DNA from 4 places in the Pectobacterium peruviense genome. Region 3 is predicted to be linked to each of the others. Evidence: predicted binding sites of a transcription regulator. Region 3 holds the regulator's gene; each other region holds the start of a gene.

The links. The regulator PurR, encoded in region 3, represses purine synthesis genes. The targets are predictions, from matches to a motif close to CANGCAAACGTTTGCNTG.
Positions count from the first base shown of each region.
Region 1: a site for PurR is predicted at 4,983-5,000, ahead of DUT67_RS18450 (NCS2 family permease). Genes of this name have one in related genera too.
Region 2: a site for PurR is predicted at 2,411-2,428, ahead of DUT67_RS03505 (nucleoside-specific channel-forming protein Tsx). Genes of this name have one in related genera too.
Region 4: a site for PurR is predicted at 3,566-3,583, ahead of guaB (IMP dehydrogenase). Genes of this name have one in related genera too.

Region 1 is NZ_CP161826.1:4,108,028-4,116,045, forward strand. Features, by position in the region: gene DUT67_RS18435 (HAMP domain-containing sensor histidine kinase) at 1-230, opposite strand, end outside; gene DUT67_RS18440 (response regulator transcription factor) at 208-918, opposite strand; gene DUT67_RS18445 (Na+/H+ antiporter) at 1,277-2,923, opposite strand; gene DUT67_RS18450 (NCS2 family permease) at 3,389-4,744, opposite strand; gene DUT67_RS18455 (hypothetical protein) at 5,086-5,502, shown strand; gene lpxP (kdo(2)-lipid IV(A) palmitoleoyltransferase) at 5,813-6,736, opposite strand; gene DUT67_RS18465 (DUF1176 domain-containing protein) at 7,115-8,018, shown strand, end outside.
Region 2 is NZ_CP161826.1:766,180-774,197, reverse strand. Features, by position in the region: gene DUT67_RS03520 (family 43 glycosylhydrolase) at 1-575, shown strand, start outside; gene ampE (beta-lactamase regulator AmpE) at 600-1,454, opposite strand; gene ampD (1,6-anhydro-N-acetylmuramyl-L-alanine amidase AmpD) at 1,451-2,026, opposite strand; gene DUT67_RS03505 (nucleoside-specific channel-forming protein Tsx) at 2,553-3,413, shown strand; gene nadC (carboxylating nicotinate-nucleotide diphosphorylase) at 3,558-4,448, shown strand; gene ppdD (prepilin peptidase-dependent pilin) at 4,775-5,221, shown strand; gene gspE (type II secretion system protein GspE) at 5,224-6,696, shown strand; gene hofC (protein transport protein HofC) at 6,693-7,898, shown strand; gene DUT67_RS03480 (GMP reductase) at 7,983-8,018, opposite strand, start outside.
Region 3 is NZ_CP161826.1:2,004,248-2,012,265, forward strand. Features, by position in the region: gene DUT67_RS09130 (MATE family efflux transporter) at 1-1,307, opposite strand, end outside; gene DUT67_RS09135 (riboflavin synthase subunit alpha) at 1,556-2,191, shown strand; gene cfa (cyclopropane fatty acyl phospholipid synthase) at 2,260-3,411, opposite strand; gene purR (HTH-type transcriptional repressor PurR) at 3,842-4,867, opposite strand; gene DUT67_RS09150 (YnhF family membrane protein) at 5,258-5,347, shown strand; gene DUT67_RS09155 (C40 family peptidase) at 5,438-6,289, opposite strand; gene DUT67_RS09160 (Grx4 family monothiol glutaredoxin) at 6,630-6,980, shown strand; gene rnt (ribonuclease T) at 7,092-7,763, opposite strand; gene gloA (lactoylglutathione lyase) at 7,913-8,018, opposite strand, start outside.
Region 4 is NZ_CP161826.1:1,407,011-1,415,028, reverse strand. Features, by position in the region: gene DUT67_RS06430 (TIR domain-containing protein) at 1-198, shown strand, start outside; gene guaA (glutamine-hydrolyzing GMP synthase) at 353-1,930, opposite strand; gene guaB (IMP dehydrogenase) at 2,038-3,504, opposite strand; gene xseA (exodeoxyribonuclease VII large subunit) at 3,676-5,064, shown strand; gene DUT67_RS06410 (M4 family metallopeptidase) at 5,294-6,337, shown strand; gene DUT67_RS06405 (protealysin inhibitor emfourin) at 6,334-6,678, shown strand; gene DUT67_RS06400 (zinc ribbon domain-containing protein) at 6,704-6,928, opposite strand; gene DUT67_RS06395 (AEC family transporter) at 6,977-7,936, opposite strand; gene der (ribosome biogenesis GTPase Der) at 8,010-8,018, opposite strand, start outside.

The DNA of each region.
Region 1 (8,018 bases), 2.1 Mb from region 3:
TCACGGACATGCGTTCGAATCAGTGTTTCGCTTAATGAACTGAAGCCGACAATACACATCAGCATCATTAATAAGAACAGAAAAACAATGGTTATTGCCTGACGAAAATTAGAGGTGCATAAAAATCCGGGATATTGGCTTGCCCCCAGTAATTGCCAGTGTTTTATTTTTATCTGCCAGCGCTGCCCCAGCCTCTTTATTTTTATTCTATTCAGCGTGGCTGCCAACATCGGTTTTGTCCTTATCTACCGCGCCTAATGCGTAGCCCATCGCTCTCAGCGTTTTAATTAATGGACGAGGGAATCCTTTATCAATTTTCGCCCGCAGCTTTGACATATGAACATCGATCAGATTGGTTTGCGGATCAAAATTGTAGCCCCATACTCGCTCTAACAGCATCGTGCGCGTAATCGCCTGCCCCGGATTTTCCATCAATATAATCAGCAACTTGATTTCTTTATCGGTCAAATCGATACGCTTGCCGCCGCGCCATGCTACGCGCTGCATACGGTCAAGTTGTAGATCTTCAAAAGTCAGCATAGAGGGATTATCGACATGACGTTTACCGCGCCGCGCCATAATATCCAGACGTAATCTAAGCTCATTAAAATTAAAAGGCTTGCCGAGATAATCTTCCGCACCCAGCTCCAGTCCCATCACTCGATCGACATCACGATCCAGTGCCGAGAGCAGCATAATAGGCGGATGACGTGACCCTTGTAATTCACGTAATACCGTAAATCCATCCATGATAGGGAGCATTCTGTCCAACAGAACGACATCATAAACTTCATCCTTGATCGCTTTTAATGCGTGTGCGCCATCGTGCACCATCCGGCAAGAATGGCCGTGGGAATGTAATTTAGACCCGAGCCAATGGCACAGTACAGAATCATCATCAACCACTAATACACGCATAATTTTCCTCTATAAACGTGGCTTATTACCTAATTAATTCAGGGTTAATGTCCGTTTATTTTTTATCTGGTCTTTCAAACAGCCATTCACCCCACGCGGTTCTGATACCGTGCGGGCCGTTTTTTATTTCTGGTTTTCTACTTCTTAGCTTTTTACTCAGGATTTCTCTACTGCTAAGAAAAATCCTACGGATAATAACAATCATTATCATTTAGTGACAAGCAGTTTACAATCACCTGACACAGTTCTTAGGTTAGGCGTATAAAAAACATCCCCATCGCTTACGCCATGGGGATGTAGAGGAAAGAAAGAGAAGAGAAATAAATCAACGCAGTAGCGGGGATCGTCTCACAGCGTCTTACTCATTTTCGATCAGGAGCGCTTCCATCAGATCGAGATCGCGCAGCATTTTTTGCAACGTTTCATTGCTGATCTGCTGCGTGGCACGCAGGTGATACAGCTCTGCACGTTCGGAATTCAGCGCAGTCAGACGAAAACGCCGCTCCAGATCCTCAATCAACATACCGTTTTCAGGATCGTCTTTATTAATTAGCCGTCGACGTAGATTACCGATAACGCGTGCGCTGACTTCTTTCAGCACCTGCTCATCAATGTTTTCCTCTCGATCGGCAGCCAGACGCTCCTCCATTTTGTGCATGCTTTTGATCGCCACTTCAGCCACAGCCATGCGCGCCATGCGGATTTCTTTGGCATGCGCCGCTTTGTCTGCCACCACCACGCCGCGCAGCAGAAACGGTAACGCCAGTACGCCACACAGCAGAGAAAATAAAATGACGCCCGTGGCGATAAACACCAGCTGATAGCGTGACGGGAACGCCGTGCCGTCAGTTAGCAACAGCGGAATAGACAACACACCCGCCAGCGTAATCGCCCCTCGGACGCCAGCAAAGGACGCGATCCACAGTTCACGCGTGGAAAACTCGGCGAAAACCATCGGCCGCTTTTTTTGGATATGCGTGCTGTATGTTTTCATCACCCACAGCCAGCTGAAACGTAGCAGCAATAAGGCACCATAGATGATCGCAATATCGGTAAACAGCATCCAGGTTTCAACCGTTGGGTCCAGCTCCGCCTGCGTAACCGAGGTTTCCAGAATGTCCGGCAATTGCAGACCCAGCATGATGAACACCATGCCGTTGAACACGAACTCCAACATCGACCACACGCCGTTGGCACGCATCCTCATCGTGAGTGGCGCGCTACGAATCACACCAGACTGACCAATCGTCATCCCCGCAGCTACGGCAGCCAAGATGCCCGACACGCCAATATGTTCTGCAATCAGATACGACGCAAAAGGCAGCAACAGCAACAATACGATCTGCGTTGCAGCGTCATCACCACTCCAGCGGCTGATAACGCGCAGCGATTTACCGAATATCCAGGTCACACCGACGCCCGCCAACAGCCCGCCTAGCGCTACCTGAGTAAATTCCAGCGCCGCACCGGAAACCGTAAATACCATCGTACCCATCGCAATAGCGACAGCAAACTTCAGCGATACCAAGCCGGACGCATCATTCATCAATGCTTCGCCCTGCAAAATGCCCATCAGTTTTTTCGGAATACGACCTTCACCCACGATGCCAGACAGCGCCACGGCATCCGTCGGCGACAGCACAGCAGCCAACGCAAAAGCAGCAATCAGCGGCATTCCCGGCACCATCCAGTAGATGAAATAGCCGATGCCCACCACGGTGATCAGTACCAGAACCAGCGCCAGACCGATAATCTCTCGACCGTGTCTCAGGAACTCACGCGTGGGTGTTTTCCAGCCGTCAGCAAACAGCAATGGCGGAATGAAAAGCACCATAAACAGCTCAGGATTGAAATCAACGTGCAAACCGAATTGGGGCCAGGCAAGGATGGCACCCAGCGCGATTTGCATTAAAGGCAGAGGAATTTGAAAAGGTAAAATGCGCGTAACTACCCCGGACAGGGATACAACCAGGGTCAAAATAAGAATCGTAAAAAATATTTCCATGCTTTCCTTAGACGTACTCCTAAATCAAAAAATTCTGCCTGCGAGCGCGTGAACTGCCCTTCCATATTTAACGCATTTAGTCCGGTATGAAAATGGATTTCTCGGTAAAGAAGAGAGGTTTCATCCTAAATAATTCAAGCTGCAAGAAGGCGGCGACACAGCGAATCCCCGGGAGCTTACATCAGTAAGTGACTGGGGTGAGCGAGGACAAATCGGCTTAGCCGATTTGAACGCCGCTAGCGGCGGCCCTTCAGGGCGAGGCTCAGAGATGAGCCGAGTATTGCCAACGCACATGCGGTTTGAAGTATGACGGATAATTACTTTCTTGATTATCACACAAGTAACATCAACCCAAAGCCAATAAAAGGGCACATAAAATCGCATTTGGCGCGGGTAATGATGAAGGAGGGAAAAACGAGGAATGACAGACCTTCTGGACCGAGCCAGAAGGTCTGTGAGAAGGGATTACAGCGCCCAACCGCCCGCGTAGAACACCACCAGCGCAACAGCAATAATCACAGTGCCGATGTTCAGTTTACGCCATTCACCGGAGCAGATGCGTCCTAATACCAGCGCACCAAAGCCCAGCATGATACCAGTCACGATGTTACAGGTCAGTACGATGAATACGGCACATACCAAACCTGACATCGCATCAACGAAATCATCAAAATTCAGTTTAGAGACGTTGCCCAACATCAGCAGACCGACGTACATCAGCGCTGGCGCAGTAGCATAGCCAGGAACCAAATATGCCAACGGAGAGACAAACAGCAGCAGCAGGAACAACACACCGACGACGGTTGCCGTTAAGCCAGTTTTACCGCCGGCTGCCGTACCCGCTGCGGATTCAATGTAGACTGCTGCCGGTGACGTCCCGACCAGACTGGAGAAAATGCTGCTCACGGAGTCTGCGGTCAGAGCCTTACCACCGTTGATGATTTGCCCGTCTTTATCCAACAGGTTCGCCTGTCCAGCTACAGCACGAATCGTGCCCGTGGCATCGAACACGGCAGTCATTACCAGTGCCAACACGCTTGGCAGAACCAGTGGCTGCAACGCACCCATGATATCCAGACTGAAGATCAGCGATGAACCGTCAGCGGCCTTTAGGCTCGGCAATGCAAAGAAGCCAGCGTATTTTACATTCGGATCAAAAATCAGTCCCAGAACAGAGATCACGACGATAACCAGCAAAATACCGCCCGGTACGCGACGCTTCTCTAAACCGATAGTCGCCGCCAGCCCCAACAGAGACATAATGACGGGGAAAGAGGTGAAGTCGCCCAGCGCAACCGGCAGGCCGTCAATCGGGTTTTTTACCACCAGACCCACACCGTTGGCGGCAATAATCAGCAGGAACAGACCGATACCAATTCCTGTACCGTGCGCCACACCCAGCGGCAGATTACGCAAGATCCAAGAGCGGATGCCCGTAACTGAAATGATGGTAAACAGCACGCCCATCAGGAAGATCGCACCCAGCGCCACGGGAATACTGATTTGCTGTCCCAGCACCAGACTGAACGCGGTGAATGCAGTCAGAGAAATCGCACAACCAATCGCCATCGGCAGATTGGCCCACAATCCCATCAACAGCGATCCCAGTCCGGCAACCAAACAGGTCGCAACGAACACGGCCGTCGGCGGGAAGCCAGCCTTGCCCAGCATACTCGGCACGACAATCACCGAGTAGACCATGGCCAGGAACGTCGTCAGGCCTGCTAACACTTCCTGACGCACGTTACTGCCGCGCTGTGTAATTTTGAAAAAAGCATCAAGCGAGCCTTGCGAGCCAGCCTGACGAGTGGTGTTTGACATGGTGGTATCCCCTGAAATGTCATTATTATTTAAGATCAATACTGAACGGCTCCCGCAGCCTTGCCCCGCGAGTGCACCAGCATCGCTGGCGCATCATGAACCGTATATACCCGTCATTCTTCAAGCTGCATGTACGTTGGCTGCGTTCAGTCACCCGAATCACTTACTCAAGTAAGCTCATCGGGATTCCCTCTCTTGCCGCCTTCCTGCAACTCGAATTATTTAGGCTATAGCCCCGCACGCAAACGATTAGCTCGCTGAATGCAGAACCGGAAAAACGTTACTGTCTCAAGACATTGCCGAATCAAAACAGGCTGTACTAAAACAAGCTGGATAAAACGATGGCAGGCAATGCGAAGCGCACGATTATCCCGCTTCCCCTGCGCTTATTTCAACTGCTAATCGAGACAATTTACCTATCTCACTTCATCTTTTCGATAAGGAAATGCGCAGCCAGTACAGGTAATCGTCAATCCGACAACTCGCTGAAAACACACCAGTATGAAGAAAAAGCAGAAAGGGTTCTTAGACGGAAATCAAAACAGCGGTTTACTCCTCACAAACTGATCGTTCATTTTTTTGTGATTCACATCACAAAAAAGTTGACCACCCGTATCAGTGCGAGTATTCTTAAAAACGTGAACAGCATCACAGAAAACAAATCAACTAACAATGAGGAAATGACCATGAAACTGCTGAACAAAATCATCGCTATGTTTGAAAACATCAACATCAACTTTGGTACTTTCAACCAATAATTATTTAAGAATCGTGGGGATAAAAAAGATGCGCGTTGTCCGCAAAATCAATCAAATATTAAAAGCGTTGGGCAAAACCTATCGCGGTGTTAACCCCCACGCTATCTTCCGTTAATCGTACTCTGTACGTTAACCACCCTAAAATGGCTGCCATCTGGTAGCCATTTTTGTTTGTACGCTTTCCTTGTTTCTCTACCTTCCTTCCTACACCTTGCGTAACGGATTCTGCTCGCTGTGCAGTGATGGCGCCGAAGCGCCATCCGATATCACACGTGTTTACGCTATCTCACTATACACTTTCACTACGTCATCAGGCATAGAGTGAGACTTCACCTGCTGGGCGAGTTTTAAAGCGACGATGCAGCCAGAGATACTGTTCAGGCGCACGCATGATTTCTTTCTCAATCACCTTATTCATGTAGCAAGCCGCAGCCTGTTCATCATGATAAGGATAATCCTGTAATTCAGGCTGAATCACCAGTTGATAACCCAAAGCATCGGGCTTACGAATCAGCACCGTCGTCATCATCGCGGGTTTTGCCAGACGACTGATGGTGTAGGTACCGCTGGTGGTCGCCGCATTTTTCACCGCAAAGAACGGTGCAAACACGCTGCCTTTAGGGCCGTAATCCTGATCGGGAGCGAACCATACCGCTTCACCACGTTTCAGTGATTGCACCATGCCACGCAAATCTTTACGATCGATCATCGCCTTGTTCGAGCGAGAACGTCCCCAGGTTTGCACCATTTCCATCGCTTTATTGTTGTGCGGACGGTACATCGCCATCATCGGCTGACACAGCCCCATCGCCCTACCGCCCAGTTCCAGCGACATGAAGTGAATACCAATCACCATCACGCCCTGACCTTTTGCGGTAGCACGCTGTAAATGTTCCAACCCTGAAACATCAAACCAGTGACGCACGCGACGATCGGGCCAAAACCAGGCCATGCCAGTTTCAACCAATGCCATTCCGAGCGAAGCAAAGTTGCTGTCGATCATGGCTTCTCGTTCGTCATCAGAGATCGTAGGGAAACACAGTTCAAGATTGCGCCGGGCAATCGACACCCGACGTTTAAGAAAGATACGGGATAAACGACCTGCACTGCTTCCGATTTTCATCAACAGCGGATAAGGAAGTTGGACTAATAAAAACAGCACGCCAAGGCCGAACCAAGTCGTCCAATAGCGCGGGTGGAGTAATGCCCTGGTAAATGTTTGCTTAATCTTCATGATACTCATCTTTAAGTGATTAACAGCGTACCGCATAAAGAGTCGTTCTCATCGCGCTACATCTATCATGACACTTATTTATAGGGATCGTTTCAGCTGTGTGGAAAACTTAATTCTGACCGTTATCGCGCATGAGGTTAAAAAGCAGGATAAACATGCTGATAACACAGAGGGGATTTTGCACAGCCGATGAACGGCTGACGGTAGCGGTATCATACCTGATTCACACTCAATAAAGGAGTAGTTGGATAAGAAATATTCGCAATCTGAGACAACCTGAAGCTAACATAATACCCTGCGCCAACAAACGCGACTGGCTTCCCGACATCAGGTCACAGAGAATAACAAGCCATAGCATAATCAAGGATTTGATTGAAAATGTTCTTTTCTCTCCCTTACCGATTCAATGCATTAATTGTTGTGATCGCCAGCATTCCTACGCTAGCTTTTGCCACAACATTCGCCGATAGCACTTTCTTTCATAAAGACTGGGAAGTGGTCTGCGATAACACGCTAACGTGCCGGGCAGCAGGCTACACGTCAGAGGAGAAAAGCATGGGAGAAGATGAAAAAGCGCAAGACGTTTCCCTGCTTATAACGCGCCATGCCGGAAAAAACACGCCAATAACGGCTGAGGTGACACTCGCTGAGGTAGACAAAGAGATTCCTAAAGGCACCAAACTCACGCTAACCGTTGACGGTGTGGATAAAGGTCCACTCACCTCAACCGAAGACAATCTCTGGCAGCTCAATGAAACACAAATCCCTGCCGTATTACAGGCGCTGAAAGGAAGCGGGAAAGTCGCGTTTCTGCATGATGGCATCGTTTCCGAACTGTCTGGAACAGGTGCCTACGCTGTCTTGCTAAAGATGGATGAGAGGCAGGGTCGCATTGGTACGACGGACGCCATCACCAAAAAAGGCAACAAAAGCAGTGAGCACCCTGCCGTAGCAGCCCCCGTTATCTACTCGGCAGCAACCCAACAGGAACCCTCACGACATCTGACGAATACAGAACAAGCTGCCATCCAGAAAAAGCTGCTTAAGACGCTAAAGGAAGATGACTGCGATGACTTTCCGCCACAGGAGGACAGAGCAGCAGAACCGATGATTCTCACGCCGCTCAATGGCAACATGTCGCTACTCAGCACCCTTTGCTGGCGTGCAGCCTACAACGAAGGCTATGCTTACTGGGTCATCGACAACGCCATGCAAACTCAGCCCCAACTCGTGACCACAATCGGCGTAGGCTACGAAAACGGTGAAATTACCGCCGTACAGA
Region 2 (8,018 bases), 1.2 Mb from region 3:
AGTTCGATACCTTCTCACTGGATGCCACGCACTTTGAACATCGGGGAAAGCGCTACTATCTATGGGCGCAAAAAGATCCCGCCATTGCAGGCAACTCGAATCTGTATCTGGCTGAAATGGAAAACCCGTGGACGCTGAAAGGCACGCCCGTCATGTTGAGCAAACCGGAACTGCCGTGGGAAGTGATCGGTTTTAAAGTCAACGAAGGCCCCGCCGTCATTAAGCACGGCGAACGCATCTTTATCACCTATTCAGCCAGCGCTACCGATGAAAATTACTGTATCGGCTTACTGTGGGCGAATGCGGATAGCAATCTGTTGAACCCGACAAGCTGGCATAAATCGCAGCAGCCGGTTTTCACCACCAGTTGGGAAAACCGGCAATTTGGGCCAGGGCATAATAGCTTTACCCAAACAGAAACGGGCGAAGATGTGCTGGTTTACCATGCCCGCAATTACACAGAGATCGAAGGCGATCCGCTGTATGACCCGAACCGCCATACGCGGATTAAAATGTTCAGTTGGGATCGTAACGGCATGCCCGCGTTCGGCGAGCCTCCCGCAGACAGACAATAGATGAGAAACGGGTGCGTTGGGAAATCAGACCAGCGCACCGTATATCGTCAGGAGTGCGACTACGACCACCAGCACCAGCGTCACCTTTTTCGCCAGCGTCACAGCGGCTTTGGGTGTTTCTACCGGCTCGATGTGGGATTCACGCGCCAGAGAAAATTGAGCGAGCTGAGTTAACACCCAGTATTGCGAGCTGCGGGAATCTCCCAGCGATGCGAACCAGGCAGGCAGCGCTTTTTCGCCGTGCCCCAGCAAGGCGTAAGCCGCACCGGCTAAACGAGCGGGAATCCAGTCAAGCCAATGCAGCAAGCTATCAACGCCGGACTGGGCGCGTTCCAGCGGTGTGTTGTGCCGTGCCAGCCAGGTCTGTCTGGCACGTAAAAATGCGTATCCCATCAGCGTAATCGGTCCATAAGGCCCAGCGACGACGAACCAGAATAGCGGGGCTAAATAGAACCGGAAGTTTATCCACAGCAATGCGTTTTGCAGTTCTTTCAATTGCTCACTTTCGCTCGTGCCCACTGGCAGACCGTGAATCAGCGCCAGTTCAGCCGCCATTTCACGGCTGGCGTCCGACTCGCCGCGCTGCGCCGCCTGCAAATAACGCCGATAGTGCTGACGAATTTCACCCGCGCCAATGCACATCAGGCTAATGACGATCCACAGCAAAAGAGAAATCAAGCCAAACAGAATACCGCTCGTTAGCCACAGCAACCCAGCCACCACGCACATACTGCACAGCGTCAGGAACAGCGTTTGAAATAAAGACGGAGGCGAAACATGCCGAAATATCACTTCAAGCCGGTGATCGATCTGCCAGTGCTCTCCCTGCTTGAACAACCGTTCCCATGCCAGCGTAAGCAACAGTGTAAACAGCGTCATTGGTCTAGGCTCCCTTTGTTCTCTGTCCAGTTTTCTTGTAGCAGAAGATGATAGCCGTCCCAGTCAAATGCTGGGCCGGGGTCGGTTTTACGACCTGGAGCGATATCGCTATGCCCGGTAATTCGTGACGGCGTGATGGGGTAATCCCGCATTAATAGGTGCGTAATCGCAGCCAAAGAGTGATATTGCTCCGTGGTAAAAGGCAGCGTATCCGTCCCTTCCAGCTCGATACCAATAGAGAAATCATTGCAGCGTTCACGGCCTTCAAACACCGAGACTCCGGCATGCCAAGCACGTTGATCGAAAGGCACATACTGTGTGGTTTGCCCGTCGCGGCGGATCAGACAGTGTGCCGCCACGCGTAAATGGGAAATATCGGCGAAATAGGGATGTGCCGTAGGATCTAAGGTAGCGGTAAACAGTTGATCAATATACGGACCGCCAAACTCACCCGGCGGCAGGCTGATATTGTGAATCACCAGTAAAGAAGGCACCTCATTATTCGGGCGACCATCATAATGCGGTGAAGGCGTGTGTGTAATATCGGATAACCAGCCATTTTCCAAAAGCATCGGCGATAACCTCGCATCGTATCGTTAGCCGGCTGAATCAGGCGAAAAATCAATTATACCCGTAATACTTCAAGCTGCATGTGCGTTGGCTGCGTTCACTCACCCGAATCACTTACCTGAGTAAGCTCATCGGGATTCCCTCTCTTGCCGCCTTCCTGCAACTCGAATTATTTGGGGTATAGAACCCAAAATCCTTGTATCCAAGATACCATGTTTCACGCCATCCTATCTATCCAACTAGATATCAATAGGTTTTACCATTCGTTTTGCGATTTTTCTGCGATTTTCCCGTCAACATTCAACCTCTACATCCTTTTTAGCAACGTAAAATCCCCAACACTATTATGTGATAAAAATCACATTACAAATGTAATATTGCAATAAAAGGCAATCGTTTTCGTGCATTGCGTCTATTTTTACTTAAAATGCATGACAAAATTATCTTCTGATTTTTTTAGATATTACCAAAACTTATTTTGCGGTCTTACGCACGACGTAAATAACGTCTAACACGATGGTACTTAACATGAAAAAAACTTTCGCCGCTGGTGCCTTGCTGGCACTGTCATGCTCAATGCCGGTACTGGCCGACAGCAATAAAGCCGAATACCTATCCGACTGGTGGCATCAGAGCATTAACGTCGTCGGCAGCGCCCACACGCGCTTCGGGCCACAACTGAACAGCACGACCTACCTGGAATATGAAGCATTTGCGCGTAAAGACTGGTTCGATTTCTACGGCTACGCCGATGCGCCTAAATTTTTCGGTGGCGATCCCGACAGCCGTGGCATTTGGGACAAGGGCTCTCCGCTGTTTGTCGAGATCGAACCGCGCTTCTCTATTGATAAACTGACAGGAGCTGATCTGAGCTTTGGTCCGTTCAAAGAGTGGTACATCGCCAATAACGTTATCTACGATCAGGGCCGCAATAGTGGTTCACGTCAGAGCACCTGGTACATGGGCTTAGGCACCGATATTGATACCGGCACCGATCTGTCTCTCTCATTGAACGGCTATGCCAAATACCAATGGCAGAACTACGGCGCAGCGAACGAAAATGAGTGGGACGGCTACCGTGTAAAAGTAAAATACTCTTACCCGCTGGGCTCGCTGATGGGCGGCAATGTCTCTTATATCAGCTTCACCAATTTCGATTTCGGTTCAGAACTGCGTGATAAATCGAATTCAAGCCGCACGAACAACTCCATTGCCTCCAGCCATATTTTGGCACTGGGCTACGACCACTGGCACTACTCTTTCGTCGCACGTTATTTCCACAACGGCGGCCAATGGGCTGATGGCGCAGAACTCAATTTCGGCAAAGGCCCGTTTGAAGTGAAATCTACCGGCTGGGGCTACTATCTGGTTGTCGGTTACAACTTCTAAAATGACATCTCCTTTCCGGCGAACGCACATGTTCGCCGGAAGGTTAATAACAGTAACAGTCTGAATTGTAATAATTATTCATTCTGGATGTCCTGATATAAACAAGGTAGCATAGACCTCCGAATCCCCCTTCGGAGTTTTGTCATGTCAACGCGTCGCTACAGTCAGGAACAACGCCAAAAAACCTTGCTTGCTCGTATTGCACAAGATATCCCCGCCAGCGTGCAATTGGCCTTGCGTGAAGATTTAGGTGGCATCGTCGATGCTAATCAAGATATTACCGCGCTTCTGTTACCCGACAACGAGATCGTCAGCGCACGCATTATCACGCGTGAAGCAGGTATCTTCTGCGGTACGCGTTGGCTTGAGGAAGTCTTTTCTCAATTGGGCAACACGACAACGATCGTCTGGCACGTCGCCGATGGCGAAGCCATCACTCCCAACCAAACGCTGTGTGATATCACCGGACCAGCCAAACAGCTTTTAACGGGTGAACGCACGGCGCTGAATTTCCTGCAAACTCTGTCCGGCGTCGCAACCGAAACCAGCCGCTATGTTGCCGTGTTGCAGGGAACGCGCACCCGGTTGCTGGATACGCGCAAAACTCTGCCAGGGCTGCGAACCGCGCTGAAATACGCGGTATCCTGCGGCGGCGGAGATAACCATCGGCTCGGTTTATCCGATGCTTTCCTGATCAAGGAAAACCATATCATCGCCGCGGGTTCAATCAAAAATGCAGTAGAAAAAGCGCAGGTTTTACGCAGCGATGTTCCCGTTGAAGTGGAAGTCGAATCGCTGGGTGAATTGCAACAGGCGTTAGACGCTGGCGCAGATATCATCATGCTGGATAATTTCAGCCTGGATGACATCCGGGAAGCGGTGAACTTAACGCAAGGCCGTGCGCTGCTGGAGATATCCGGTAATGTCACCCTAGACACGCTGCGCGGCTATGCCGAAACCGGTGTGGACTATATTTCGGTAGGAGCGTTAACCAAGCACGTACAGGCACTGGATTTATCCATGCGCTTTATCTAATCACATCCCTATTTCTACCGACGAGGTGCCATTTCGCACCTCGTTCGCATTTCTTCATCTCACCCTCCCCATCACATCGTAACAATACGGCTTCCCAGCTCCGCACGGACTTCCTGTCCTGATAATGTGAATAATGCGTACCTATCCGCAAAAATTTTTCAATCCTCTGCAAATTCCTAAAAATATGTCGTAGCGCTTTCCTGTTTTCATTTTCCCTGCTCGTCAGCCTTCACTCCCTTTTCTATGCTGCCAGTCATTCGTATGAATTGGTGCATCGCTATCTTTGTGCATCACAAAAATTTATACCCAACAACAGGGAAATCAACATGACAAAACAACAAGGATTCACACTGATTGAGCTGATGATCGTCATTGCGATCATAGCCATCCTCAGCGCCATTGGCGTGCCAGCCTATCAAGGCTATCTGCAAAAAGCAGCGCTGACAGACATGCTACAAACAATGGTGTCTTATAAAACACCAGTCGATCTCTGCGGTCTGGAAAATGCTGCTTTTACTGCCTGCAACATAGGAAATCAGGGAATTCCGAGCAGTAAATCTTCACGCTATGTCAGTGCTGTTAGCGTCGCTCAAGGAGTCATTACGCTAACTGGGCAATCCACGCTGCTAGGGCTGCGAGTTGTTCTGACGCCAACGTGGGATACCGAAACGGGCGCTTCACGCTGGACGAAAAACTGTGCCACGGATGACGGCGCAGAGAGCCTACAATCCGCCTGTCAGGACGTTTTCCGTTTCGATAATACGGCTGGTTAATCATGACTGATTCGTCCTTCTCCTCCGAGCATGTACTCAGCGAGCTACAGACACTGTGCCGACGTTATCAGGCATTACTACTTAACCTCGATGAACAAACGCTGTCAGTTGCCGTCACCACGTCTCCTTCTGCGGAGATGATTGCCGCACTGCGTTTCGCCAGCAATCGTCGAATTATGGTGGAACAATGGCCACAGGCCAGAATGGAACAACAGCTTAATCCAGTGAATGCCGTTGCCGAACCCACAGAGACTTACCAAACCAGCGCCGATCGTTCCAGCACCGGGCAACAGGATCAGGATGACGCCTCCCCAGTCGCGCAATTTATCCATCAAACGCTGCGCCTCGCCGTTCAGCGCCGCGCTTCTGATATCCACTTTGAGCCGTTGTCAGACAGCTATCGTGTGCGGCTACGGATTGACGGTGTGTTGCAGGCAATATCCGCGCCCCCTCCCGAGCTGGCAAACCGAATTACCGCGCGACTGAAAATCATGGGTAAGTTGAATATTGCCGAAAGGCGATTACCGCAAGACGGTCAATTCAGCCTGATGCTGGATCAACAAGCCTACTCGTTACGCATCGCTACCCTTCCCGTACAACAGGGAGAAAAAGTCGTACTGCGTATTTTGCAAACGCACCAGCAAGAACTGGCGCTGGATAAGCTCGGGCTCACCGCAAAAGCATTGCAGCAGGTTATTAGCGTGCTGAGCGCTGCACAAGGCATGCTGTTAGTCACTGGCCCAACGGGTAGTGGAAAAACGGTGACGCTTTATAGCGCAATACGCTGGCTGAACGATATCAGCCGCAATATCTGTAGCGTGGAAGATCCCGTCGAAATCCCTTTGCAGGGAATCAACCAAACGGCGATCAATCCTAAAGCCGAGCTGGGATTTGGTCGAATTTTACGTGCGCTGCTGCGGCAGGATCCAGACGTCATTATGATTGGTGAGATTCGCGATACCGAAACCGCAGAAATTGCAGTAAAAGCCGCACAAACCGGCCATCTTGTCATGTCCACGCTACATACCAATTCTGCCGTAGAAACCCTGACTCGACTCAGTCATCTGGGCATTCCCGGCTATCTGTTAGCCGCAGCGCTAAAGCTCATCGTCGCACAGCGTCTTGTTCGTCGGTTATGCCCGCACTGTAAGACACCGGGAGAGCCCCTACTCTCCCTGCCAAGCAACATATGGCAAGGGCCATTACTCCATTGGCAAGCCAGCGGCTGTAACCACTGTTTCTCTGGCTACTATGGGCGCGTCGCGCTCTATGAATTGCTCCCCATCACACCGGATTTTCAGGCAGCGTTAGCAGGCAACGCCAGCGTAGGGGAATTATCTGCCCTGTCACGCAACTCAGGTTTCCCAACACTACTGGCAGCAGGACTGGATCTGGTCAATGACGGCCTAACCTCACTTGCCGAAGTCTATCGTGTTGTAGGCGATGAACACTCAATAAATCAGGAAGCGCAATGAAGCTAGAACGCTTGTATCACTGGCAGGGCATCACGTCCGAGGGAGAATTTGCCGAAGGTGAGCTCATCAGCACACACCGCCAGCACGTCTATGCCAGCCTAATCACACAAGGCTACCAACCGCTTCTCGTAAAAGTCGGTCATTACCTGTCGCTCCGCTACTGGAAGCGCGAACAGCTCGGCGAGTTAATCAAACAGCTCGCTGCCCTGCTACAAGCAGGATTGCCGCTGCTGGAAGCATTAAAACTGGTGTCAGAACAGCATGAGCGCCCCGGCTGGCGCTGCGTATTACGAGACGTTCGCACTCAGGTTGCTCAAGGAAGTTCGCTATCTGAGGCATTGCACGTCTACCCTCATATCTTTCCCGTTCTGTACCGCACCCTCATTGCCGTCGGCGAATTAACAGGGAAACTAGATACATGCTGCCTACAGCTAGCTCAGCAGCAAGAAAAACAATCCAGACTGCAACAGAAAGTCATCAAGGCGTTACGCTATCCCTGTTTTGTTTTAGCCATCGCCATGTTGGTCAGTATGATGATGTTGATTCTGGTTTTACCTGAATTTGCGACGCTCTACTCCTCGTTTAACGCGCCATTACCGTGGTTTACCCGGCAGTTGCTTCATCTGGCAGACATCATCGCTGGTTACGGATTCATTGGGCTACTGGTACTGAGTTGTTTGAGTGTGGGATATGCCCGATTGAGGCAGAAAAAACCATTATGGAAAATAAGGGAACAAGAATGGTTGCTGAAGCTTCCCGTGGTATCCAGCCTGCTACGCGGTAAATCGCTGAATCAGATATTTACTATTCTGGCGATGACGCAACATGCGGGTTTGACGCTTCCTGAAGGGCTGGATGCCGCCGCAACGATCCGTCACCCGCTTTATCAGGCCGCGATTCAACAAATACAATCGCAGTTGCATCAGGGCACGTCGCTATACCATGCCACACAACATCACGCTGCGCTGTTTCCTGCACCTTGTCCACAGTTGATTCGCGTTGGCGAAGAAACCGGTGCGCTGGATGCGATCTTTACACAACTGGCAGAATGGCACGAGGGACGGGTACAACAGCAGGCAGACATGCTGACACAAACGCTGGAGCCGTTACTGATGATGGTCGTAGGGGGAATGGTCGGGGCGCTGGTGATTGGCATGTATTTACCTATCTTCCAACTGGGGAATGTATTGGCCGGTGCCTGAACCGACCAATACGACACGACAACGTCTACAAATCAGATCGCGCCACCACCGTTAACAGCGGAAAGACGGAATCTGAAGACACAACTATCCGTTGAAAATACGATTTTCCTGCTCGGCTAC
Region 3 (8,018 bases):
ATCATGACTGCTGCCGCTGTCAGACCAATGATGAAACCACACCAGAAACCCGCAGGCCCCATGCGTGGCACGATAACATCCGTCAACGCGAGTAGGTAGCCGCTCGGTAAACCTAACACCCAATACGCGGTGAACGTAATATAGAAAATCGCGCGGGTGTCTTTATAGCCTCGCAGTACGCCACTGCCGATCGCCTGAACGGCATCAGAAATTTGATAAACGGCAGCCAACAGCATGAGCTGAGAAGCCATTGCAACCACCAGCGGATCCTGATTGTAGAGTAGGGCGATAGGCTCACGTAGCAACGTGGTAAAAATGGCTGTGCAACCGGCTAACGCTACACCAGCCATGATACCTGTGTGCGCCGCAATGCGGGCGTTTTCAACCGAACCCTCCCCTAATCGGTGCCCGACGCGAATGGTAGTAGCGACGCCAACCGAGAGCGGGAGAACGAACATCAGAGAGCTGAAGTTCAGGGCAATCTGGTGACCGGCCACATCGACGACACCGAGCGGTAATACCAACAGCGCCACCACAGCAAACAGCGTGACTTCAAAAAGCAGTGCCAGCGCAATCGGTAAGCCGAGGCCAAACAGACGTTTCAGCACGGCAACATCTGGGCGGAATGCGGGGCGGTGGAGGCGGATATCGCGTAGCCAGGAAGCTCGTCGAGTGTAGAGCATCATCAACAGCATCATGATCCAGTAAACCGATGCGGTAGCCACGCCACAGCCGACGCCGCCCAGTTCGGGCATGCCAAATTTACCGTGAATAAAGATATAGTTAATCGGGATGTTAATTAATAGCCCGATGAATCCAATCATCATCCCGGGATAGGTTTTGGATAGCCCCTCACACTGACAGCGTAACACCTGATAGAACAGGTAGCCGGGAACGCCCCACAGCAACGCATGCAGATAACCGATGGCTTTTGCCGCCAGTTCAGGTGAATCGTCACTCATCAGATTAATCGCGTATTCCCCCTGATACAGCACCAGCATCGTCAGTACAGAAATGATGGCGGCCAGAAAGAAAGACTGTCGCACCTGATGAGAAATGCGATCGCGACGGCCGGAACCGTTGAGCTGTGCGACAACCGGTGTTAACGCTAATAGCAGACCGTGACCAAAAAGAATAGCGGGTAGCCAGATAGAGGTTCCCACTGCGACGGCTGCCATATCGGTGGCGCTATAAGCACCGGCCATGATGGTGTCAACCACACCCATCGACGTTTGGGACACTTGCGCAATAATGACAGGAACAGCAAGCGCCGATAATTTACGCGCTTCTGTCAGATACTGTTGCACGGATACCTTCCTTGAATGACTTAATTTTGCTAGCGGGATGAATGATCTGGATATGGAAAACGTCAAGAATAAAATGAGAGCGTTATTGTAACGACTTAATAAAAGTAAACCAGCATGAAAGAGAATATATTCTTTTTGTTACGCTGCGGTTTCGATAGCGTTTGACGCTCCGTATTCTGGTTTGGTTTTCCGCGGAATATCGGGCACACTGCATACAGTCATTTCTTTGTTTTTAAGAGGCAAACCGCATGTTTACCGGTATTGTTCAGGGCACTGCACCTGTGGTGTCGATTGAAGAAAAATCCAACTTTCGCACGCACGTTATTCAACTCCCCCCTGATCTGCTGCCAGGGCTTACGCTCGGTGCCTCAGTGGCGCACAACGGCTGCTGTCTGACGGTAACTGCCGTTGATGGCGATCGCGTCAGTTTTGATCTTATGAAAGAAACGCTGCGGCTAACGAATCTGGGCGATATTCATGAAGGTGATGTCGTGAATATTGAGCGCGCCGCGAAATTTGGCGATGAGATCGGCGGCCACGTCATGTCGGGCCACATCATGTGTACGGCGGAAGTGGTCAAGATTCAGGTTTCAGAAAATAATCATCAGATTTGGTTCCGCCTGGCAGATGAAGCGCTGATGAAATACGTGCTGCATAAAGGCTTTGTCGGGATTGATGGCATCAGTCTGACGGTGGGAGAAGTGACACGCGGACGTTTCTGCGTGCATTTAATTCCAGAAACGCTGAACCGTACAACGCTGGGTCAGAAGCGCTTGGGCAATCGCATCAATATTGAAATCGACCCGCAAACGCAGGCCGTGGTCGATACCGTAGAACGCGTGTTAGCCAGCAAGCAGGCGAGCGACCTCGTCAGCGAAGAGTAATCCCTGCGCAGCATCTTTTTGTAAACCGGATGAACATCATCATCCGGTTTTCTCTTTTCTTTTCTCTCTCAGCGCGAAACGCGTAATCCACCGTCAATCCCATTGATACTGAATACGATCTGCCAGAGCTGAAGTTCTCTGGCTCTGAACGCCCCTGCGCACGCGTTCAGATAGTAGCTAAACATCCGACGAAAACGGGCGGTGTAGCGTGTGGAAAGCTGGGGCCACCCTTGTTGAAAGCGCGTATGCCATGCCAGTAATGTGCGATCGTAATCGGCACCGAAGTTGTGCCAGTCTTCCATTACCATGTAAGGCTCACTTGCCTGCGCGATGTGCTGCATAGAGGGAATACAGCCGTTGGGGAAGATGTATTTATGAATCCAGGGATCAATGTGCGGGTTGGTCTTATTGGCGCCGATAGTGTGCAGCAGGAACAGTCCATCGGGCTTAAGACTGCGTTTTGCCATGCGAAAGTAAGCGCCATAGTTGCGCGGGCCGACGTGTTCAAACATACCGACAGAGACGATCCTATCGAATTGCTGGTTCAGATCGCGGTAGTCTTGTCGCGCAATGGTGACGCCAAGATCCTGACAGCGCTGTTGCGCCAGACGCTGTTGCTCTCTGGAGATGGTGATGCCGTAAACGGAGACACCGTAGCGACGCGCGGCGAACTCAGCAAGCCCGCCCCAGCCGCAGCCGATATCCAGCAGCGTCATGCCTGATCTTAGCTGGAGTTTTTCGCAAATCATGGTGAGTTTGTCTTCCTGCGCTTGTTCCAACGTGTGCGCCTGTTTCCAATAAGCGCAGGAATATTGCATGTAGGGATCGAGCATTAGGGTAAAGAGATCATTACCTAAATCGTAATGTGCTTTGCCGACAACCTGAGCACGTCTGCGGGACTGCAAATTGGTGACGCGGGAAATGGCGACTCGAGTAAGATCGTGCAAGCGGCGAGGTAGTGTATTTTCTAGCCCTGCACGCAGGACACGATGGAAGAACATATCCAGCCGTTCGCACTCCCACCATCCGTCCATATAGCTTTCACCTAATCCCAACGAACCTTCTCGCAAGACACGTTTAAAAAAGCGGGGATGGGTAACGTGGATATCAAAGGGGCGAGTACCGTTGATCGCGATATCCGCAGCGGCTAACGTGTCTTGCATTATGTGGAACCAAGGCGCGGTATCGTGATCCCATTTTTCTGCATAAGGTAATCCCATCATGTCTCCTTAACTTTTCACGAGTATCCCCGTCATACTTCAAGCTGCATGTGTGTTGGCTGCGTTCAGTCACCCGAATCACTTACCGGAGTAAGCTCATCGGGATTCCTTTTCTTGCCGCCTTCCTGCAACTCGAATTATTTAGGGGTAAAAGTATCGTAAAACACCTGGACAGCACTTACTGCAGCCGACGTATCGGCTGTCACCAGAGAAAAATGAAGAAGAAATTTGCACGTAAACAGGATCTCATTGGCAAAAGCACGGACCTGCTTACTGACGTGCGGCTATCGCTATTTTGGTTTTATCAGTGAAACTGAAACGCAGGGTTCAGTTTAGAGTTGCTCCAGCCAATATACAAGAAAATTGGCTGGAGCAAGCAGAGAGGGAAAGCGGGCAGGAATAGAAAAACCGTCTGTATTGGTCGTCGAGATTAACGGCGATAATCGCGGAATGGACCATCGGCAACCGAGCGACGTTCAATCAGCGTCGGGTGTACTTCAATGACGTGCGCATCTTCTCGCTTACTGGTAATACGATCCAGCAGCATAGAAAACGCGGATTGGCCCAGGCGTTCTTTCGGTTGATGGATGGTGGTCAGCGCTGGCGTAAAGAAGCGCGCATGGCGCACGTTGTCATAACCGATCACCGAAATATCCTGTGGCACGCGCAGGCCCAGTTCGTCGGCTGCACAGATGGCACCCATCGCCATAATATCGCCACCACAGAATACGGCCGTAGGTCGCTGTTTCTGCGCGAGAATCTGATGCATGGCTTTATAGCCGGATTCCGGTTCGAAATCGCCCTGAACAACCCATTCGTCGCGCACGGCGATGTCGGCTTCCTTCAATGCTTTTAAAAAGCCGAGGTAGCGCCCGCTGCCGGTGTTGCGCTCTTGAATGCCGGGGATCGCGCCGATATCTCGATGACCGCGTTCAATCAGGTAGCGACCCGCCATATAACCACCTTCAAAGGCGTTATCGATAATCGTATCGGTAAAATCGCTGTGCATCTGTCCCCAGTCCATGACGACCATTGGAATGCTGCGATAATCTTCCAGCATGCCCAATAGCTCCGGCGGGTATTCGGCGCACATCACCAACAGGCCGTCGACGCGCTTTTGCGCCAACATGGAAAGATAAGCGCGCTGTTTGCCAATGTCGTTATGAGAATTACACAGCACCAGCGTGTAACCTTTGGCATAACAGCTGTTTTCGACTGCTTCAATGATCTCGGCAAAGTAGGGGGCTTCGCTGGATGTGGCCAACAAACCAATAGATTTAGTGTGATTAACTTTGAGGCTGCGAGCGACGGCGCTGGGCGAATAGTGCAATTCTTTGATTGCCGCCCTGACGGCTGCCTTAGTCTCTTCGGCGACGAAACGTGTTTTATTGATCACGTGCGATACGGTTGTGGTGGAAACGCCAGCACGTTTTGCCACATCTTTAATCGTTGCCATCTAAAAATGACTCCTGAACTTACCTGTTACAGACGTAAGTATATTGTTAATCGTTTGCCTACGTTTAAAGTTCTTCTTCTAAGCTAAAAAACAGGATTTCAGAAGGAGAATGCCGAATGTTATACCGAAGGGGTCTGGGTTGACGTTTTTCGACTGATACGCAGCGCTTTCATAAACAGCGGATTGTGTCCGATTTATCATGAAAGTGAAAGGGCTAATTTATACTATTAGTGATGCATTCGTCCGAGATTTTTCGCTAGAATTATGAAAGAATCGTAATAACCCTATTATTTGTAGCTTTAACCGTCTAAGCGGGTTCTGCTGCACATGGTGGTGTCTTTTTTTAGATGAAGTTTCAGATGAAACTTGTTCGCTAATAAGGAGTGGTTTATGGATACAGATCTGAAGATGTCTTTACTGACAACCGTTGGCTCGTTAGCTGTGATCATCGCGTTTAGCTTTATTGCGGTGCTGAACTAACCGATCGGCTTCTGCGCTGGTTGGTATTCAGACACGTTGGTGGTGCATAAACGTGTCTGAATTATTTAGGGTATAACCGGTATAATTTGCTTAACGAATGGTCTGTGGCGTGACCACGCGACGCGCGCCAACGTAGTGCTCCTGCCAATAATCTTCGCTCAGCTTGCTGATGCGAATATCTGAGCCCGTACGCGGCGACTGGATAAATTTCCCTTCTCCCAGATAAACCCCAACGTGATCGGCTGCGCCACGATTATTGATGCGGAAGAAGACCAAATCGCCACTTTCTAGTTCACTCTTTTTAATCGGCGCGGCATCACGTAGGTGATACATTTCGTTTGCGGTACGCGGGATTTGGATCTTGACGACGTCTTTATAGGCGTAATAAACCAGTCCGCTACAGTCGAATCCGGTAAAGGGAGATGAGCCGCCCCAATGGTACGGTTTACCTATTTGGCTCATCAATTTATTCATGGCGGTCGTTTTGGCATGCTGATAGCGTTTTTTATGCGCCGCGCTCAGCGCCATTCCTTTTTCGGTGGGAGACGGGTTTTTATCCACCTTCTCTTTGAGTGCGGTTTTCTTTAACCCGGTTTTAACTCTGGCCTGTGCAGTTGTCTGCTTCTCGTCTTCAGGTTTCAGTTTTTTAAGGTTTTTCTTTACTAGCGCGGGCGTGCTGCTTTGTGTCCGTGACGGTTTTTTTTCTGTCGATTTGTTAGCGCTACGGGGTTTGGTTTTAGTGCTGACTGCGGTAGGTTCGGGTTTTTTGCTTTTGATCGGCGTCGGTGATTTAGCATTACTCTTTGTTTGACGGCTTTTCTTATTCGTTTCTTCAACGACGTTTTTCTTCGGTGCCGAATGCGGGGTATGCGGCGCAGCCTGAACGACGTTCAGGCATAGATTACTGAAAAATAATATAAAAAGAGTAATAAATAAGCGCATAATAAAAGTGACCGAACATAATCCTTAACTCGCTCAATCCTCACAGTATTCCTGAAAACGGCGTCATAAAAAAGTAGGCACGGTCGCTTTATTCATACAGAATAGTGAAAAAACGTTAATAGTTGTTTTTTCGATTGATTTATCAGCATTTTTTGGCGTTGATTTCATCAGCGACGCAAAGCGACGAGAAAAATAACCCTACAAAAAATGGCGTTTTTTTGTAGCTAGTGGCATCGGTACAATATCATTGAGTCAATGTCGCTGTCGCAATACTTCTGACGGCGGCTCATGGCTAGCGTTTTGGACGTTAGCCATCCTATAGGTTTAAGGAAGCAAGAAGATGACGACACCGACAATTGAAAAAATTCAGCGCCAAATTGCTGAAAACCCGATTCTGCTGTACATGAAAGGCTCCCCGAAATTACCAAGCTGCGGTTTTTCCGCACAGACCGTTCAGGCATTGTCTTCATGTGGCGAACGTTTTGCTTATGTAGATATTTTACAGAACCCAGATATTCGTGCTGAGTTGCCGAAATACGCAAACTGGCCGACATTCCCGCAGCTGTGGGTTGACGGCGAATTAGTTGGCGGCTGTGATATCGTGGTTGAAATGTTTCAGCGCGGTGAATTGCAACAGCTGATCAAAGAAACGGCAGACAAATACAAAGCGCAGCAGGCCGATCAAGAGTAAGTCTCTTATCAAGCATAATCGCGACGCGTAATGTTGTTATGTTGCTAGAGTAAAGTTTTCCAGCGGGTGCCTTATGGCACCCGTTTTTTGATCTTAGTCTTTCCCGCCGACTCAGTCTTCGGCTGATGCGTCTTCCAGCGAATCTTCTTCCAACGCAAGCGGCCATCCGCCCAGACGTTTCCAGCGATTAACCAGCTCACAGAACAATAATGCGGTCTGATTTGTGTCATACAGCGCGGAGTGTGCCTGGCTGGAGTCAAACGCAATACCCGCGGTAATACAGGCTTTAGCAAGAACCGTTTGACCTAAAACCAGCCCGCTGAGCGCTGCGGTATCGAAGGTGGCGAAAGGGTGGAACGGATTACGTTTCAGGCTACAACGCTCCGCTGCCGCTGCCATAAAGCTGTGATCGAACGTGGCATTATGCGCCACGATAATCGCGCGGTTACAGCCCTGATCTTTGATCCCTTTACGCACGACTTTGAAAATTTCATGCAGCGCGTCGTATTCGCTTACCGCGCCGCGAAGCGGGTTGGTGGGGTCAATGCCGTTAAATGCCAGTGCAGCAGGTTCCAGAATTGCGCCTTCAAATGGCTCAACATGAAAATGTAGTGTTTCATCTGGCTGCAACCAACCGTCTTGATCCATTTTTAATGTTACCGCCGCGACTTCCAGCAAGGCATCGGTTTTCGCATTGAATCCGGCGGTTTCAACATCAATCACTACCGGGTAAAACCCACGAAAACGGCCGCTCAGGGCGTTCAGATCACTTTTATCAGCCATTTGTCTCTTAAATTGTTAGCAAAACGCAGCGCGCATTATTGCAAATTTTGACTGGAGATGCAGCATGCCCGTTGCCGTTTCAAACGTCGGAGATTGTAGAGGAAGAGAGAAGAACAGGTGCCGATGTAGCACCTGTATTGCGCAGGATCTTAGTGGCCGATGCCGTTACCAGCGTGGGCATTTTCGATCAATTCGATTTTATAACCATCTGGATCTTCGATGAATGCGATAACGGTCGTGCCGCCTTTGACCGGA
Region 4 (8,018 bases), 600 kb from region 3:
CAACAAGCAGATATTTTCCTCCTACTGAATACAGCCTCTACTGGCATTTCACCATGGGTGAAATGGGAGATAGAAACGGCAAAGTCGAATAACATCTACAATATAAAAATCAACATCCCCACTTCAAACAAAAACATCATCTTCAATGAAATTCGTTTAGCCATTACAAATGCAATTAATCGGAAAAGTAAGCTGTAAAAATAAATTGGGTTCCCAGGAAAACCCCATAATTTAAAAACCTGTAATATTAATAATATATTACTCACCAATGTGAGTATAATTTTCTTATAAAAAAACACCAGCAGCAACAAAGCATGCTGGTGTTTTCACTGGTACAAAAATTAGAAAGAACTTATTCCCACTCAATCGTTGCCGGTGGCTTGCCCGATACGTCATAAACGACGCGGGAGATGCCGTCGACTTCGTTGATGATGCGGTTGGATACACGGCCGAGGAAGTCGTATGGCAGATGTGCCCAGTGCGCGGTCATAAAGTCGATGGTTTCTACCGCGCGCAGCGCGACGACCCAATCGTATTTACGGCCATCACCCATCACGCCTACAGAGCGAACTGGCAGGAAGACGGTGAAGGCTTGGCTAACCTTGTTGTACAGGTCGGCTTTGTGCAGTTCTTCGATGAAGATCGCATCCGCACGACGCAGCAGGTCACAGTATTCTTTCTTCACTTCACCCAGTACGCGCACGCCCAAACCGGGGCCAGGGAACGGATGGCGGTACAGCATGTTGTACGGCAGACCCAATTCCAGACCGATCTTGCGCACTTCGTCTTTGAACAGCTCTTTCAGCGGCTCAACCAGACCCAGCTTCATCTCTTTCGGCAGGCCACCCACGTTGTGGTGTGACTTGATTACGTGCGCTTTGCCAGTAGCAGACGCCGCAGATTCGATCACATCTGGATAGATGGTGCCTTGCGCCAGCCATTTCACTTCGGCTTGCTTGTTAGCTTCTTCATCGAACACTTCAACAAACACGCGGCCAATGATTTTACGCTTGGCTTCAGGCTCATCTTCACCCGCCAGCTCGTTCAGGAAGCGATCTTCTGCCGCCACATGAACAATGTTCAGACCAAAATTATCGCCGAACATTTCCAGAACCTGATCGGCTTCGTTCAGGCGAAGCAGGCCGTTGTCGACAAACACGCAGGTCAGGCGGTCACCAATCGCACGGTGCAGCAGCATCGCGGTAACGGAAGAATCCACGCCGCCAGACAGACCTAGAATCACGTGGTCGTTACCCACCTGCTCGCGAATACGGTTCACCGCATCGTCGATAATCTTGGCTGGCGTCCACAGAGCTTCACACTGGCAAATATCAAGGACAAAACGCTCTAACATGCGCTGACCTTGACGCGTGTGCGTCACTTCCGGGTGGAACTGCACGCCGTAAAAACGTTTTTCTTCGTTAGCCATGATAGCGAACGGACAGGTATCCGTGCTGGCAACGGTCTCAAACCCTTCAGGGATCGCCGTTACTTTGTCGCCGTGGCTCATCCAGACATCCAGCAGCGGTGCGCCCGTGGCACTCAACGCATCCTGAATATCACGCACCAGCGCGCTATTAGTTTTAACTTCGACCTGCGCATAACCAAACTCGCGCTCGTTGGAACCTTCAACGTGGCCACCCAACTGCATCGCCATCGTTTGCATGCCGTAGCACACGCCTAATACCGGTACACCAGCGTTGAAAACGTATTCTGGCGCGCGCGGGCTGCCAAATTCGGTGGTGCTTTCCGGGCCACCGGACAAGATGATCCCGTTCGGATTAAACCCGCGAATCTGCGCTTCCGTGACATCCCATGCCCACAGTTCACAGTAAACGCCCAGTTCACGCACGCGACGTGCGACCAGTTGCGTATACTGCGAGCCGAAATCCAGAATAAGAATGCGGTGTTGATGAATGTTTTCAGTCATGAGGAGCGTGTTCCAAAAAGCTAAAAAATAAGTAAACCCGGCGAATAGCCCTAAAAAGGTAGGCAATAGTACCGGGTTTATCGGGTTAAATCAGCCCGCAAATTACCTTATGAACCCATACGGTAGTTTGGTGACTCTTTAGTAATGGTAACGTCGTGAACGTGGCTTTCCTGAATGCCAGCGCCGCTGATGCGCACAAACTCAGCCTGCGTACGCAGCGCGTCGATGGTGGCGCAACCGGTCAGCCCCATACAGGAGCGCAAGCCGCCCATCTGCTGGTGAACGATCTCTTTCAGGCGACCTTTATAGGCTACGCGACCTTCGATACCTTCCGGCACCAATTTGTCAGCAGCATTATCGGTCTGGAAGTAACGGTCTGATGAGCCTTTGGACATCGCGCCCAGTGAACCCATACCGCGATAAGATTTGAATGAACGACCCTGATACAGTTCGATTTCACCCGGTGATTCTTCCGTACCTGCCAGCATAGAACCGACCATGACACAGGCTGCGCCTGCTGCGATGGCTTTGGCGATGTCGCCGGAGAAGCGGATACCGCCGTCGGCGATGACCGGAATACCCGTGCCTTCCAGCGCTTCAACTGCATCGGAGATCGCAGTAATCTGCGGTACACCCACGCCAGTAACGATACGGGTCGTACAGATAGAGCCAGGGCCGATACCGACTTTTACTGCGCTAACGCCTGCTTCAACCAGCGCTTTCGCCCCAGAACCCGTTGCAACGTTGCCGCCGATGATTTCGAGGTTCGGGTATTTAGCGCGTGTTTCACGAATACGCTGCAATACGCCTTCGGAATGGCCGTGTGAGGAGTCGATCAGCAGTACGTCAACGCCGGCAGCAACCAGCGCATCAACACGCTCTTCGTTACCTGCGCCAGCACCAACCGCCGCGCCTACGCGCAGACGACCGTGTTCGTCTTTACAGGCGTTGGGTTTACGTTCTGCTTTCTGGAAATCTTTTACCGTGATCATGCCGATCAGGTGGAATTGATCGTCAATCACCAGCGCTTTTTCAACGCGTTTTTCGTGCATTTTTTGCAGCACGACATCACGCGCTTCGCCTTCTTTAACGGTGACCAGACGCTCTTTCGGCGTCATGAACGCGCTAACCGGTTTTTCCAGATCGGTAACAAAACGCACGTCACGACCGGTAATGATACCGACCAGTTCGTTGTCTTTTGCTACAACCGGATAACCCGCAAAGCCGTTACGCTCAGTCAGTTCTTTCATTTCACGCAGCGTCGTTTCTGGCGTGACTGTTTGTGGATCAACCACAACGCCGCTTTCATGTTTTTTCACGCGGCTAACTTCTTCAGCCTGACGTTCAATCGACATATTTTTGTGAATAAAGCCCAAACCGCCTTCCTGCGCCAGCGCAATGGCCAGGCCGGATTCGGTAACGGTATCCATTGCTGCGGACAGCATAGGAATATTCAGGCGAATGTTTTTCGTCAACTGCGTAGACAGATCGGCAGTATTAGGCAGAACAGTAGAATGAGCAGGAATCAGGAGGACGTCGTCAAACGTCAGTGCTTCTTTAGCGATACGTAGCATGGGCAATATCTCACCAAGGTGGATGTAAGAATAGATAAAATATTGCCGTGGCATTATACAGAGCGTAATCGGTTGCCTCCAGCATTATTTTACTAAAATGCTTGATTACCTGTTTCAGGTAGGTAGTATCAATCGATTAAGTGACTGTTTTAAAATTTGATCTGGCTCACAATGTCTCAATTTCCCTCCTCTGCAATTTTTACCGTTAGCCGCCTGAATCAGACGGTTAGACAACTGTTGGAAATGGAAATGGGCCAGATTTGGCTCTCCGGCGAAATTTCCAACCTTTCTCAGCCCTCATCCGGCCATTGGTATTTCACGCTGAAAGACGAACGGGCACAGGTGCGCTGCGCGATGTTCCGCACTAGCAACCGTAAAGTGACGTTCCGCCCGCAAAATGGTCAGCAGGTTCTTATTCGCGCGAGCATTACGCTGTATGAACCCCGTGGCGACTATCAGCTGCTGGCGGAAAGCATGCAGCCTGCTGGCGACGGCCTGTTACAGCAACAGTTTGAACAGCTTAAGCAGCGTCTCGCCGCCGAAGGGCTGTTCGACCAGCAGTTTAAGCAAGTGCTCCCCTCTCCCGCCAAACAGGTCGGTGTGATTACGTCAGCCAGCGGTGCCGCCCTGCACGATATCTTGCAGGTGTTACAGCGTCGCGATCCGTCGCTGCCAGTTATTGTGTACCCCACGTCGGTGCAAGGGGCAGAAGCGCCGCTACAGATTGTCCGCGCCATCGAACTGGCTAACCAGAGAGATGAGTGTGACGTATTAATTGTTGGGCGTGGCGGCGGTTCGCTGGAAGATCTCTGGAGCTTTAACGACGAACGCGTAGCTCGCGCTATCTTCGCCAGCCGCATTCCAATCGTCAGCGCCGTCGGCCATGAAACCGATGTCACCATTGCCGATTTCGTCGGCGACCTGCGCGCACCTACGCCGTCCGCCGCTGCCGAGTTAGTGAGTCGTAACCAACTTGAGCTGTTGCGCCAGATCCAGTCCCAGCGCCAGCGTCTGGAAATGGCGATGGACTACTACCTTGCCCAGCGCAATCGAGAGTTTACCCGTCTGCACCATCGCTTACAGCAGCAACATCCGCAGCTCAGGCTGGCACGTCAGCAGGCTCAGTTGGTCAAACTGCGCCAACGGCTGGATGATGCCATGCAACAGCAACTTCGGCAGACCTCGCGCCGGAGTGAACGCTTACAACAGCGTCTAATGCAACAGCAGCCGCAGACCCGAATTCATCGTGCACAACAGCGTTTGCAGCAACTTAGCTATCAGATGCAGAGCGCGGTCGAACGTCAGTTGAATCAGAATAAACAGAAGCTGGGCATAGCCTGTTCACGACTGGAAGGCGTTAGCCCGCTGGCAACGCTGGCACGCGGCTATAACGTCACCACAGCACCGGACGGTAAAGTGCTGAAAAACGTCGCGCAAATTACCCCCGGTGAAACATTGAAAACCCGTTTGCAGGACGGTTGGGTGGAAAGTCAGGTCACGACACTGGTTCCAAATCCAAGTTCGGTGAAAAAACGGCGAAAACCCTCATCTCAGTCATAAAAATCACGCGATTAGCATAAAATGTACGGCATGGGGATTTATCCTAAAACGACGGCGATCCCCCATTCTTGCCCCTGGCATCTGAACTATACTCATTTCTAGCTCACTAAAATTTATGCCCGTCATACTTCAAGCCGCATGTTCGCGGTGAAGCAGGTGGGATAACAATACAGTGAGCTTTATTGATCGTCTGTGTTACCCCTGATGAGCGTTTTCAAGGAGATGAGGTATGAAGTCCAGACCGATTTGTAGTGTGATCCCCCCTTATATTCTGCATCGTATTATCGCAAACGGTACCGACGAGCAGCGCCACTGCGCGCAACAAACGCTGATGCACGTTCAATCATTAATGGTCAGCAACAATCCGCGCCCGGAACCTCATGAGAAATTGCCCGCTGGGCAGGCAAATCGTGATATCCACGATGCCGAACAGCAGCAACAGTTGCCTGGCAAGCTGGTACGTGGTGAAGGTCAATCAAGCAACGGTGATGTCGCCGTAGATGAGGCCTATGACTATCTAGGCGTAACCTATGACTTCTTCTGGAAGGTTTTCCAACGTAACTCGCTGGACGCTGAAGGGCTGACACTAGCTGGCACAGTACATTACGGCCAGGATTACCAGAATGCCTTCTGGAACGGGCAGCAGATGGTGTTTGGGGATGGTGACGGGAAAATATTCAATCGCTTCACGATTGCGCTTGATGTGGTTGCGCATGAACTCGCTCACGGCATCACCGAACATGAAGCGGGGCTGATTTATTTCCGTCAGTCCGGTGCACTCAATGAATCGCTGTCCGACGTCTTTGGTTCCATGGTCAAACAGTATCATTTAGGGCAAACCGCTGAGCAGGCCGACTGGTTTATCGGTGCTGAGCTTCTGGCAGAGGGTATCCATGGCATGGGGCTACGCTCTATGTCTCATCCAGGCACAGCGTATGATGATGAGCTGTTGGGTATCGATCCCCAACCCTCCCACATGAATGAATATGTGAACACGCGTGAAGACAACGGCGGCGTACATTTGAATTCAGGTATTCCCAACCGAGCGTTCTATCTGACAGCCATCGCGCTAGGCGGTCATTCCTGGGAAAAAGCGGGCCGAATCTGGTACGACACGCTGTGTGACAAAACGCTACCACAAAATGCGGATTTCGAGATTTTCGCACGCCACACGATTCAACATGCAACCCAACGCTTTAACCACACCGTTGCTGACATCGTCCAGCAATCGTGGGAAACCGTGGGCGTGGAGGTACGGCAGGAGTTCTTATGAAAACGCTACCGGATCTCAACGACGACGCCACTATTGAACTGGCGCGTGAAGGAGGTTTTGCCTGGATCCCTAAACTGGCGGGGACGCGACACTTCGCGCTCGCCAGCGTCCCTTCATCCGAACGGGCGCGTATTTGTAATGCGATCCGTGATGCTTTCCCTCAGGCTCGCGAACCCGGCGAACCTGAGGGTCCAGGCCGTGGCGACCAATTTTATTACCGTATCAGTATTCGCTACAGTCACCCGCAGCAGAATCAGTATGCCGATATTATCTTGCTGATCCCTGAAGACAGCGCGCCGCCGGAGTTGGCTGATCTGTGGCGCAACGGCCTACCGCAGTAACAGCGGATTAGTAGTAACGCTGAATTTAATCGGCAAGCGTGTAGCTAAACACTACCCGTCGCTTAGAAATCATCCCGTGCTGCTGGCAGAAATAATCCACCGCGCCGCAGGCTTTCAATTCCTGAAGCAAGTGCTTACATTCAGGACAGGCAGCCTCACGCAGATAACGCAGCTGGCAGGCCTCGCACAGGAAAGCCCCATCAGTCTGCCACATCATCGTGTTGTGACAATCAGGACAAAGCACATCCATATTTTCCCCCGTTGCGGTTATCAGTGGCTCACTAATCGCTATCAGGCATTAGATAACGCTGAGCGAACGCAGCACATACAACCCAATGGCAATCATGAAAAATGCACCAACCGTCGTCAGCCCAATGATATTCGCCGCCAGCGTCGCATTTCCGCCCATCGCACGCGTCATGGCATAGCTACCTGCTGCGGTTGGCGTTGAGGAAAACAGAAAAATAATTCCCAGCTCAACACCGCGAAAACCAACAAGCCATCCACCTACGGTGAGCAGTCCCGGTACAACGAATATCTTCGCAACGGAAGACAACACAGCAACATTGGATGAGCGGAACATGCTGCGCCACTCCAGACTGGCACCCGCACACAGCAGCGCCAACGGTAACGCCATAGAGGAGATAAAGCCGCCAGTTTGCTTAATCACACTTGGCATCGGCAGGTGGCTTTGCCCATATGCTGCCCCGAGAAGCAGACCAATAATCAGCGGGTTTGTCACAATTCCCCGCAGCAGTTGGCTTACGGGGATTTTTTGCTCAGGGGATTGCCGCTGCAAGCTACGCGTTAACGTGATAACGGACAGCGCATTGAACATAATTACTGTCACCATCAGATACATTGACCCGACAGCAACGCCCTCTTCACCATAGGCGCTCATCGCAAAAGCCAGCCCCATGACCCCCGTATTCGAACGGAATCCCCCTTGCACAAAGATGCCACGTTCCTTTGGATCCTTGACTAGCCTCACCGCCGCGATTTCCAGCAGCAGAAACGTCGCTAATGTCCCTATCGTCCCATAAACCACCAGTGGCCACTGGCTTGCGAAAGACGTGTGATTACCTGCAACACTAAAAAACAGCAGACAGGGAAGAGAAAGGTTGAATACAACCCGCATTGCCGTATCACAAAACGCATCATTAAGGAGATTAAACTTGCGTAACGCGATACCTATCAACAACATAAGCACATTAGGCATCGTGACGTTGAATGCAAAACTCCAGGTTTCCCAGGACATGACTTTCCTTAATTATTATTCGTTTCGTCTCTGACAAAACGGGGCGAATATTGCTATTCGCCCCGTTAATAAATCACTTACT